Regions from separate parts of the Lysobacter antibioticus genome, predicted to be linked through region 2. Evidence: riboswitches for the same ligand, from Rfam matches in the RefSeq annotation. Region 2 holds a riboswitch; the other holds the start of a gene.
What was found. Region 2 has a riboswitch for glycine ahead of GLA29479_RS14670 (trimeric intracellular cation channel family protein). Riboswitches for the same ligand answer to the same signal wherever they lie in the genome.
Positions count from the first base shown of each region.

Region 1: another riboswitch for glycine. It lies ahead of gcvP (aminomethyl-transferring glycine dehydrogenase); the one in region 2 lies ahead of GLA29479_RS14670 (trimeric intracellular cation channel family protein).

Region 1 is NZ_CP013141.1:846,603-852,597, reverse strand. Features, by position in the region: gene GLA29479_RS25535 (hypothetical protein) at 1-622, shown strand, start outside; gene GLA29479_RS03500 (DUF2846 domain-containing protein) at 628-1,236, shown strand; gene gcvP (aminomethyl-transferring glycine dehydrogenase) at 1,347-4,220, opposite strand; glycine riboswitch at 4,260-4,429, opposite strand; gene GLA29479_RS03490 (VOC family protein) at 4,673-5,128, shown strand; gene GLA29479_RS03485 (multidrug effflux MFS transporter) at 5,207-5,995, shown strand, end outside.
Region 2 is NZ_CP013141.1:3,626,007-3,632,001, forward strand. Features, by position in the region: gene GLA29479_RS14655 (DcaP family trimeric outer membrane transporter) at 1-1,288, shown strand, start outside; gene GLA29479_RS14660 (MFS transporter) at 1,372-3,036, shown strand; gene GLA29479_RS14665 (uracil-DNA glycosylase family protein) at 3,215-3,802, shown strand; gene GLA29479_RS14670 (trimeric intracellular cation channel family protein) at 3,834-4,439, opposite strand; glycine riboswitch at 4,602-4,708, opposite strand; gene GLA29479_RS14675 (ABC transporter ATP-binding protein) at 5,017-5,766, opposite strand; gene GLA29479_RS14680 (hypothetical protein) at 5,763-5,995, opposite strand, start outside.

The DNA of each region.
Region 1 (5,995 bases), 2.8 Mb from region 2:
CGCAGCCACGCCCGCACCGGCAGCGATGCCGGTGTCCGAACCGGCCCCGGCGTCCATTTCCGAGCCCGCTCCAGCACCGGCATTGCCGTTGGCAGCCGTCGGCGTCGCCGGTGCCCGACGCATCGCCGCCGGTACCGACGTGCTGCTCGAAACCCTGCAGCCTCTTAGCTCGGCGACGCTGAAACGCGGCGACAAGTTCGGGCTGCGCTTGGCGCAAGCGCTGAGCGTCGATGGCGCGCCGGTGTTGCCCGCCGGTACCACCGGCGTCGGCGAAGTGATCCATGCCGAGCGCTCGCGCAGCGGCGGCAAGCCGGGCGAGTTGCTGCTCGCCGCGCGTTATCTCGAAGCCGATGGCCGGCAGATCCCACTGCGCAGCTTCCGCGTCGGCGCGGCCGGCGTCGACAAGTCGGGCAAGGTCATCGGCCTGGCCATCGCCGTCGGTGTGTTCGCGATGTTCATGCGCGGCGGCGAGATCGAAATTCCTGCTCATACCCAGGCCCAGGCGCGCACGGCGCAGGACGTCGAGCTGACGCCCGATGTCGCGGCGCCGGTCCAGACCCCCTTGCCTGCGGTCACCACCGAACCACCCGTCACCACCCAAACTGGGGAAGTTGTCCAATGAAGTCGATGTCGTCGCGTGTCCTGTTGATTGCTCTGTTGCTGCCGGTGTCGGCCTTCGCCACTGGCGGTTCGTTGGCCTGGAATGGCAAGACGCCTTCCGATCCGGCCAAGCAGATTCCGAATGCCCAGGCGAGCGCTTCGGCGGAAGCCAAGAGCGAAGCCGGCACCACGCCCGCGGTCGAAGGCAGCGCTGCCGCGACGGCGGAACCGGCGGCAGCGCCGAGCGCGGCCGCGACTGCGTCGGCAAGCGCGAAGCCGGCTGCGGCCAGCAGCGGCCTGATCGCCGCGCCGCCTGCCGGCAAGGGCCAGATCGTGTTCTTCCGTCCGGCCAAGTTCGTCGGCGGCGCGGTCGGCTACAAAGTGCGCGAAGGCGCGGTCGAGCTGGGCAAGCTGCGCAGCGGCAAGTACTTCGTCGTCGCGGTCGAGCCGGGCGCGCACGAGTACACCGTGCACTCGGAAGCCAAGGACATCCTCAACATGGAAGTCGAAGCCGGCGAAACCTATTACGTGAAGGGCACGATCACGATCGGCATCCTGGCCGGTCGTCCGAACCTGTCGCCGTCGACGGTTGCGGAGTTCGAGGAAATCGCCGGCAAGCTCAAGCTGGCGAAGTAAGCGCAAGGCGCGGCGGGTCTGCGGCATCGCCGCAGCCACTGCCGGCCGGATGAAAAAGGCCCCGCATTCGCGGGGCCTTTTTTATTGCTTCAGCACAACCCAGCCGAGGCTCAGGCCTCGACCTCTTCCTTGTAGGCATCGATCGGGATGCAGGCGCACATGACGTTCTTGTCGCCGTAGACGTTGTCGACGCGCGACACCGGCGGCCAGTACTTCTGCAAGCGCAGGGTCGGCAGCGGGAACGCGGCCAGCTCGCGCGGGTAGGCGCGCGTCCACTCGCTCGCGGTGACCTGCGAGGCGGTGTGCGGAGCGTGCTTGAGCGGGTTGTCCTCGCGGTCCAGGCGGCCGTCCTCGACCGCGCGGATTTCGTCGCGGATCTGGATCATCGCGTCGATGAAGCGGTCCAACTCGTGCTGCGATTCGCTCTCGGTCGGCTCGACCATCAGCGTGCCGGCGACCGGGAAGCTCAGGGTCGGGGCGTGGAAGCCGAAGTCGATCAGGCGCTTGGCGACGTCCTCGGCGCTGACGCCGGTGGCGTCCTTGATCGGGCGCAGGTCGAGGATGCACTCGTGCGCGACTAGGCCGTTGCGGCCGGTGTAGAGCGTTTCGTAGTGCGGGGCGAGGCGCTTGGCGATGTAGTTGGCGTTGAGCAACGCGACCTGCGTGGCCTTGCGCAGGCCGGCGGTGCCCATCAGGGTGACGTACATCCACGAGATCGGCAGGATGCTAGCCGAGCCGAAGCTCGCCGCGCTGACCATGCCGACGATGCCTTCGCCGTCGACGGTCTTCGGCAGGAACGGCGCCAGGTGCGACTTGACCGCGCAGGGGCCGACGCCGGGACCGCCGCCGCCGTGCGGGATGCAGAAGGTCTTGTGCAGGTTGAGGTGGGACACGTCCGAGCCCCACTTGCCGGGCTTGGCCACGCCGACCAGGGCGTTCATGTTGGCGCCGTCGGTGTACACCTGGCCGCCGTGCTTGTGGATGATCTCGCAGATCTCGACCACTTCCTCCTCGAACACGCCGTGCGTGGACGGGTAGGTCATCATGATCGCGGCGAGACGGTCGCTGTACTTCTCGGCGGCGCGGCGGATGTCGTCGACGTCGACGTTGCCGTTGCTGTCGGTCTTGGTCACCACCACGGTCATGCCGCACATCTGCGCCGAGGCCGGGTTGGTGCCGTGCGCCGAATCGGGGATCAGGCAGATGTCGCGGTGGCCTTCGCCGCGCGAGCGGTGATAGGCGCGGATCGCCAGCAGGCCGGCGTATTCGCCCTGGGCGCCGGAGTTCGGCTGCAGGCTGACCGCGTCGTAGCCGGTGCACTCGACCAGCATCGCCTCGAGTTCGTCGATCAGCTGGGTGTAGCCGGTGGTCTGGTCGGCCGGGGCGAGCGGATGGATGTTGCCGAACTCGGGCCAGGTCACCGGGATCATCTCGGCGGTGGCGTTGAGCTTCATCGTGCACGAACCCAGCGGGATCATCGTGCGATCCATCGCCAGGTCCTTGTCGGCCAGCGAGCGCATGTAGCGCAGCAGCTCGTGTTCGCTGTGGTGGGTGTTGAACACCGGGTGCTGCAGGAACGAGGAAGTACGCACCAGCGCGGCCGGGATCGCGTCGACGGCTTCGCGGTCGAGCGCGTCGATGTCGAGCTGCACGCCGAACGCGCCGGCGAGGGCGACCAGCTCGTCGCGGGTCACGGTTTCGTCGAGGCTGATGCTGAGGCTGCCGGCATCGATCTCGCGCAGGTTGATGTTGGCCGCGCGCGCCTTGGCGTGGATCGCCTGCGCGTCGACGCCGCTGACGTGCAGGGTGTCGAAGAAGCCGCTGCCGACGGCGATGCCGGCCTTGCCGAGTGCGGTGGCGAGGATCGTGGCCTGGCGGTGGACGCGGCGGGCGATGCGGGTCAGGCCGTCGGGGCCGTGATAGACGGCGTACATGCTCGCCATCACCGCCAACAGCACCTGCGCGGTACAAATGTTGCTGGTCGCCTTCTCGCGGCGGATGTGCTGCTCGCGGGTCTGCAGGGTCAGGCGGTAGGCGGGCTTGCCGTCGGTGTCGACCGAGACGCCGATCAGGCGGCCCGGCATCGAGCGCTTGTAGGCGTCGCGGCAGGCCATGAAGCCGGCGTGCGGGCCGCCGAAACCGAACGGCACGCCGAAGCGCTGGGTGTTGCCGACGACGATGTCGGCGCCCCATTCGCCCGGGGCCTTGAGCAGGGTCAGCGCGAGCAGGTCGCTGGCCACGGCGACGATGCCGCCGCGCGCGTGCACGGCGTCGGCGACGCTCTGGTAATCCTTGACCGCGCCGAAGGTGTCCGGGTACTGCAGCAGCACGCCGAAGGCGTCGACCGTCGCCGCTTCGGCGTCGTCGCCGATGTGCAGTTCGATCGCCAGCGGTTCGGCGCGGGTGCGCAGCACTTCCAGGGTCTGCGGGTGGATGTTCTTGGAGACGAAGAAGGTCTCGGACTTGGACTTGGCCGAACGCTTGGCCAGGGTCATCGCTTCGGCGGCGGCGGTGCCTTCGTCGAGCAGCGAGGCGTTGGCGATCTCCATCCCGGTCAGGTCGGCGACCATGGTCTGGAAGTTGATCAGCGCCTCCATGCGGCCCTGCGAGATCTCCGCCTGGTACGGCGTATAGGCCGTGTACCAGGCCGGGTTCTCGAGGATGTTGCGCAGGATGACGTTCGGGGTGTGGGTGCCGTAGTAGCCGCGGCCGATGAAGCTGCGGAACACCTGATTCTTGGTGGCGATGGCGCGGATCTTGGCCAGCGCTTCGACTTCGCTGATCGCGGCCGGCAGGGCCAGCGGCTGGGTCGACTTGATCGAGCCGGGCACGATGGCGTCGGTCAGGGCTTCGAGCGAGTCGTAGCCGACCTGCTCCAACATGTGGCCGATCTCGGCGTCGTTGGGGCCGATGTGGCGCTCGATGAAGGCGTCGTGGTGCTCGAGATCGCGCAAGGAGGTTGCGCTGTTGGCGGCTGGGCTCATGGCAGGGGCGTCCGAAGGCAGCGTGCGGTGCCGCACGCGAGGCGCCCCTCTGTCCTTTTGCCTGAGAGTTTAAAAGCGTGCTGCGGTCAGGCAGCTAGGGGAGGGATGGCCCGGGGGCCGCTCCTGTCCGCGCTCGCTTCGTGCCCCTTCGGCGCCGGTTCTGCCCCGCTGTCTCAGCGTACGCAGGCGGTCTCTCCAGAGTTTTGTACACGCGGCGGTATGGGGCCTGAGCGATTACGGGCGTTGCGCCTTCGGCAGCGGGCCTGGCTGGGGGGCCGGGCCGCTTCTCCCACCGGGTGTTTCAAGCCGCGATTATAGCCGCAGCGGCGGCTTCGGGGCGACGTTGCCAGGGCTGGCGGGAGCCGGCTTCATCCCGGGTTTCGACGCCGCGACCCGGTTCAGGAAGGCCGATTCGCCGTAACATGGTCGCGGTCCCTTCCGGAGCTTCCTGCATGGACCGTCCCCCGTTCCAACTGCTGCAACTCGATCACGTGGTGCTGCGCGTGCGCGACACCGAGGCGATGATCGCCTTCTACTGCGAGGTTCTGGGTTGCCGGCTGGAACGGCGCCAGGACGCGATCGGCCTGGTGCAACTGCGCGCCGGCCTGTCCCTGATCGACTTGGTCGACGTCGACGGCAAGCTCGGCCGCATGGGCGGCGCGCCGGCCGGGGCCGAGGCCCGCAACATGGACCACCTGTGCTTGCGCGCCGAGCCCTTCGACCGCGAGGCCATCGTCGCCCACCTGGAGGCGCACGGCGTGCGCATCGGCGATTTCGGCTCGCGCTACGGCGCCGAGGGCGAGGGGCCGTCGCAATACCTGTTCGATCCCGAAGGCAATGTGGTCGAACTCAAGGGCCCGCCCGACGAGGTGCCGATCGATACCCACGCCTCCCACGCTCCCAGCTGACGCCCCGAGCCGACGCTCTCCGATTGGTGATCTCCGATTAATACCTCCGCACCCGATCCTGCTCCGGCCACCAAGACCTTGTCGATCCGCCGGCTGGCCTTGCTGCTCGGCGGCCTGGCGATGTTCGGGCCGTTCTCGATCGACACGATCTTCCCGGCGTTCCCGGTCATGGGCGCCGAGCTGGGCGCCGACAAGCTGGCGATGCAGCAGACCATCAGCGTCTATCTGATCGCCTATGCCTTGATGAGCATCGTCCACGGGCCCTTGTCGGACACGATCGGGCGCCGCCGCGTGATCATCGGCGGGCTCAGCGTGTTCACGCTGGCCTCGGTCGGCTGCGCGCTGTCGACGGATCTGTCGACCTTGCTGTTCTTCCGCGCGGTGCAGGGGCTCTCGGCAGGTGTCGGACTGATCGTCGGCCGCGCGGTGATCCGCGACGTGCTGCATGGCGACGATGCTCAGCGCCTGATGAGCCAGGTGACGATGATCTTCGGCGTGGCGCCGGCGATCGCGCCGATCATCGGCGGTTGGATCCTCGGCTGGGCGCATTGGCCGGCGATCTTCTGGTTCCTGGTCGGCTTTTCGCTGCTGTTGCTGGGCTCGACCGTCTTCCTGCTGCCGGAAACGCATCCGCCGCAGGCGCGCCTGCCGTTGAAGCCCAAGCGCCTGCTGCGCGATTACTTCGCGATCTTCCTCAACCCGCGCTTCCAGCGCCTGACCGCGACCGGCGCGTTCAACTTCGCCGCGTTGTTCTTGTACATCGCCTCGGCGCCGGCGTTCGTGCTCGACATCCTCAAGCTCAACGAACGCCAGTTCGGCTGGTTCTTCGTGCCGACCATCGGCGGCATGGTGCTGGGCTCGTTCGTG
Region 2 (5,995 bases):
GGAAAAAGAACTCGAAACGCGCGTCGCCGAACTCGAGCGCATGGTCCAGCAACTGGTCTCGCAACAGCAGCAGGTGCAGACCCAGGTCACCGAGGTCAAGGCCGCACAGGCCGCCGCGCCGACCGCGGTCGCGGCGACACCGGCCAAGCCCGGCATCCAGAGCACGCCGATCTCGACCGCCGGCAACCCCGGCACCCGTTTCAGCTACGGCGGTTTCATCAAGCTCGACGCCTCGGTCACCCAGACCAACGACGGCGACATCGCCGACGGTTCGGTCGGACGCCTGTTCTACGTGCCCAAGGCGATTCCGGTCGGCGGCGCGGCCACCCGCGAAGGCGGCAGCGACACCGACATGGGCGCGAATTTCTCGCGCTTCTGGTTCGCCGCCGACACCGACCTGGAGAGCGGCGACAAGCTCAAGGGCTATCTGGAATTCGACCTCTACGGCGGCGGCAGCACCGCATTCACCGGCAGCGAAGTCGCCACCAACACCTATGCGCTGACCCTGCGCCAGGCCTACGTGACCTGGAACAAGTGGATGGCCGGCCAGGCCTGGTCGAACTTCCAGGACACCGCGGCGTTGCCGGACACGGTCGACTTCCTCAGCCCCACCGAGGGCACGGTGTTCGTGCGCCAGGCGCAATTGCGTTACACCAGCGGGCCATGGTCGTTCTCGATCGAAAACCCGGAAACCGTGTACACACCGTTCCGCGGCAACATGGCCCAAGTCGCCGGCGACGACGGCGCGGTACCGGACGTGACCGCGCGCTACACCGCCAAGGGCGATTGGGGCCACTTCAGCGTCGGCGCGCTCGCACGCCAGCTCAAGTACCAGTCCGGGCGCGTCAACGACAGCAGCACCGGTTACGGCCTGAGTCTGTCGGGCAAGTGGAACCTCGGCGCCAAGGACGACCTGCGCTACATGATCACCACCGGCAGCGGCATCGGCCGCTACGTCGGCCTGGCGCTCAACAACGACGCCGTGCTCGACGCCAGCGGCGACCTGGAAAACATCGACCTGGTCTCGGGCTTCGTCGGCTGGCGCCACGCGTTCACCCCGAAGCTGCGCGGCAACCTGTTCTATTCGCGCGCCGAGTACGACAACAAGACCGCATTGACCGGCCTGGGCATCACCAAGTCGGCGCAATCGGCCCACATCAACCTGATCTATACCCCGATCCCGAAACTCGATGTGGGTGCCGAGTACATCTGGGGCCAGCGCGAGATCGAAAGCGGCGACCGCGGCGAGATCAACCGCCTGCAGACCCACGTCAAGTACAGCTTCTGATCGGAAAAGTCGCGACAGCAGCATAGAAAGAATTACCCCGGCGGGCCTCGGCCCGCTCCTCTCCACTGTTCGGGGGAACAGACATGTCCAGCATCACCGCAAACTCGGCGCCGCACAGCACGCCGCTGACCAAGGACCACAAGAAGGTCATCTTCGCCTCCAGCCTCGGCACCGTGTTCGAGTGGTACGACTTCTACCTCTACGGTTCGCTCGCCGTGATCATCGGCAAGCAGTTCTTCGGCGGTTTGAACGAGACCAGCCAGTTCATCTTCGCCCTGCTCGCCTTCGCCGCCGGTTTCGCGGTGCGGCCGTTCGGCGCGCTGGTGTTCGGCCGCCTGGGCGACATGATCGGACGCAAGTACACCTTCCTGGTGACCATCGTGATCATGGGCCTGGCGACCTTCCTGGTCGGCATTCTGCCCAGTTACGCCACCCTGGGCATCGCCGCGCCGATCATCCTGATCACCCTGCGCCTGTTGCAGGGCCTGGCGCTCGGCGGCGAGTACGGCGGCGCCGCGACCTACGTCGCCGAACACGCCCCGAACGGCAAGCGCGGCCTGTACACCAGCTTCATCCAGACCACCGCGACGCTCGGCCTGTTTCTGTCGCTGCTGGTGATCTGGGCCTGCCGCAATTACCTCGGCAAGGAAGATTTCGAGTCCTGGGGCTGGCGCATTCCGTTCTGGTTCTCGGTGATCCTGCTCGGCGTGTCGGTGTGGATCCGCATGCAGTTGGCCGAATCGCCGCTGTTCCAGCAGATGAAGGCCGAGGGCAAGACCTCCAAGGCGCCTATCACCGAGAGCTTCTTCTCCAAGAACGGCAAGATCGCCCTGTTCGCCCTGCTCGGCGCCACCGCCGGCCAGGCCGTGGTCTGGTACGGCGGCCAGTTCTATTCGCTGTTCTTCCTGACCAAGACCCTCGGCATGGACCCGAACCAGGCCGATATCTTCATCGCGATCGCCCTGGCCCTGGCCACCGGCGGCTTCATCTTCTTCGGCTGGCTGTCGGACAAGATCGGCCGCAAGAAGATCGTGCTGGCCGGCTGCCTGATCGCGGTGTTCACCTACTTCCCGGTGTTCAAGGCGCTCACCCATAACGTCAACCCGGCCCTGGAAGCCGCGGTCGCCGCCTCGCCGGTCACCGTCACCGCCGATCCGGAACGTTGCACGTTCCAGTTCGACCCGGTCGGCAAGGCGACCTTCAAGCAGTCCTGCGACATCATCAAGTCGGCGCTGGCCAAGAAGGGCATTCCCTACGTCAACGCGGCCGGCCCGGCCGGCAGCGTCGCCACGGTCAGCATCGGCGGCGCCAGCCTGAGCAGCTTCGAAGGCGAACCGCTCGACGGCGCCGCGTTCAAGACGCAGTCGGAAGCCTTCGGCAAGCAGTTGACCGAAGCGCTGCAGACCGCCGGCTATCCGGCCAAGGCCGACCCGGCGCAGATCAACAAGCCGATGGTGATCGCGCTGCTGACCTTCCTGGTGCTGCTGGTGACGATGGTCTACGGCCCGATCGCCGCCTGGCTGGTCGAGCTGTTCCCGACCCGCATCCGCTACACCTCGATGTCGCTGCCGTACCACATCGGCAACGGCTGGTTCGGCGGCTTCCTGCCGTTCACCGCGTTCGCCATCGTCGCCGCCACCGGCAACATCTACAGCGGCCTGTGGTATCCGATCATCGTCGCCGCCATGACGGTGGTGATCGGCGCCTTGTTCCTGCCGGAAACCAAGGACCGCGACATCACCGCATAAGACGTTTCCACCCGCTGCTGCAACGACGACGCCGGCCTCGCGCCGGCGTCGTCTTTTGCGCTGCCGCCCTGCCCTGCGGGTTCGCGGCTTGACAGGGTTTTGCGCGGCGACCAACACTCGGGCGCGGCCTGCTCGCGCAAACCCGACCGCCGCCGCCTGCTTGCCGGAACCGATGCCGATGGAATCCCTTGCCGCCCTGCTGACCGACGTCCGCGCGTGCAGGCTGTGCGCCGCGCATCTGCCCGAGGGCCCCCGGCCGGTACTGCAGATGAGCGCGCAGTCGCGCATCCTCATCGCCGGACAGGCCCCCGGCCGCAAGGTGCACGCGAGCGGCCTGCCCTTCGACGACGCCAGCGGCGAGCGCCTGCGCGCCTGGCTCGGCCTGGATCGCGAGCGCTTCTACGACGCTCGCCAGGTGGCGATCCTGCCGATGGGCTTCTGTTATCCCGGCACCGCGAAGTCCGGCGACCTGCCGCCGCGCCCCGAGTGCGCGCCGGCCTGGCGCCGGCGCCTGCTGGCGCAGTTCCAGCGGCTGCGCCTGACCCTGGTCATCGGCCAGTACGCGCAGGCCTATCATCTGCCCGATGCCGGCGACACGCTGACCGCCGCGGTCGCGTCCTGGCGCGAGCGCTGGCCGCATACGGTGGCGCTGCCGCATCCGAGCCCGCGCAACAATCTCTGGCTCAAGCGCAACCCCTGGTTCGAACGCGAGCTGGTGCCGGCCATCCGCGAACAAGTCGCGCAGGCTCTGGCCGAAGACGCTTGAGCCACGTCTGCGGCGCACGCGTCGCCGGCGCTCACTGATAGACGAACTTCGGCATCTCCCACTCGTAGCGGATCGCCAACAGGCGCAGGGCGAAGCCGCCGCCGAGGCAGAGCAGCACGCTCAGGTTCTCGGCGACGCCGAAGCGCAGCATCGCCAGATAGGCCACGCCGGTCAGCAGCGAGATCACCGCGTACAACTCGCGCTGGAACACCAGCGGGATCTCGTTGCACAGCACGTCGCGCAGCACGCCGCCGAAAGCGCCGGTCAACATGCCGGCGATGACGACGATGACCGGCGCGTGCCCGCCTTCGCGCGCGACCGAACAGCCGATCAGGGTGAAGGCGATCAGGCCGAGCGCGTCGAGCCAGAGGAAGGCGCGGCGCAAGCGGTGCAGCTTCTTGGCCAGGAAAGTCGCGGCGATCGCCGCGCCGATGGTGTAGCCCAGGTACTCGGGATGCCGCACCCAACCGAGCGGGTAGTGGCCGAGCACGATGTCGCGCAGCGAGCCGCCACCGAGCGCGGTGACGCTGGCGATGATGACCACGCCGAACAGGTCCATGCGCCGCTTGCCGGCGGCGAGCGCGCCGGTCATGGCTTCGGCGCTGATGGCGATGAGATAGATCAATTGCAGCAACACGGCGGTTCTCCGTCGGACAGGCACGAATGAACCGCGGCCGGGCACGGAGACGCGAACGCGCCGCCTGCGATCGGAACGCAGCGGCCGGGCGGCACGGCATGCGCACGCGCGGCCGTCGGCCGCACGAGGCTACCTGTCTCCGTGGCCCGAAGGCCGCGGTGCCGCTCCCGCTGTCCTTTTACCTGAGAGTTTGGGCGGCGCGCTGTCGCGACAGCGGCCGCTTGCCCCTTCGGTGGGCCGCATCGCGGCCTCTCTCCAGATCGGCGTGTTCGTTGCAGTGTTCCGGCCGATGAAAGGCCGAGCCTGAGCGATTATGGGAGCCTGCGCCTTCGGCGGGCATCGGCCGCAGGCCGGCGCCACTCTTCTGCAACGGTGGGCATGGTAGCAGTTGGGTGCCGCCTCCAGACCGCCGGCGGGTCAGTTGCGCCGTTGTTTGCGGTGTCGTGGTCGCGGCTTGCGCCGCTCCTACCCAAGAGCTACGCCGCTTTAAGGGTAGGAGCGGCGCAAACCGCGACCGCGCAATGGCATCGACGACGTTACCGACCGTAAGACGATGACGCCGCGCCGCGGCCGCAAGCTAGTTCGCATCCGCAGGCCGCTCGGCCGCCAAGGCCTCGACCATCGACTGCTCCAGCGATCGCTGCGGGTCGGCGCGGATCGCATCGAGCTCGTCGGCCGGCCAGTCGCGACGCAGGCGCCCGTCCATCAGCAACAGCGCGCGGCTGATGAAACGCTCGGCGACATCGAGCGAATGGGTCGCCAGCAGCACGGCGGTGCCGCGCTCGCGGGCAAGCTGTTGCAGATGGCGTTTGAGCGCATAGGCGCTGAGCGGGTCGAGGCCATTGAGCGGTTCGTCGAGCACCAGCAAGGGCGGCTCGCCGAGCAGGCCGAGCGCGATCGCCAGTTTCTGGCGGGTGCCGAGCGAGTACTGGCCGATGCGGCGATCCAGCATCGGCGCCAGCGCCAGGGTCTCGGCGAGGGCCAGGGTCGGCGCGGGAATTTCGCTGAGCTCGCGTGTGCCGGCGAACAGGCGCAGGCATTCGCGACCGGTCAACAACGGCGGCAGACGCGCCGGGTCGACCGCGAAGCCGAGCAGGCGCCGCGCCTGCAGCGGTTCGCGTGCGAGGTCGTGGCCACCGATCAGCACGCGCCCGGCGCTGGCCCGCTGCAGCCCGGCCAGGCAGTGCAGCAGGGTGGTCTTGCCGGAACCGTTGGGGCCGATCAGCGCGGCGAATTCGCCGGCCTGCAGGCGCAGGTCGATGCCGTGCAGCACGGCGTGCTCGTCGTAACGGTGCTGCAGGCCGTCGAGTTCGAGCAGGACGGTCATCGCGACAGGGACCGGTGAAGGACAGGACGCAGCGCCAGCAAAGCCGGCGCCGAGAGCACGAGCATGATCGCGAACAACACCGGCGCGGCGCGCCAGCTCAGGGACAACAGCGCGGCGCCGATGCCGACGAACGCCACCGCGCAGACGAAGGCGAAGCCCGGATACCGCCACGCCGCCTGCGCCAGCCGATGCGGTGCGCGCGGTGTGCTCGCCAGCAGGGCGTCGGCAT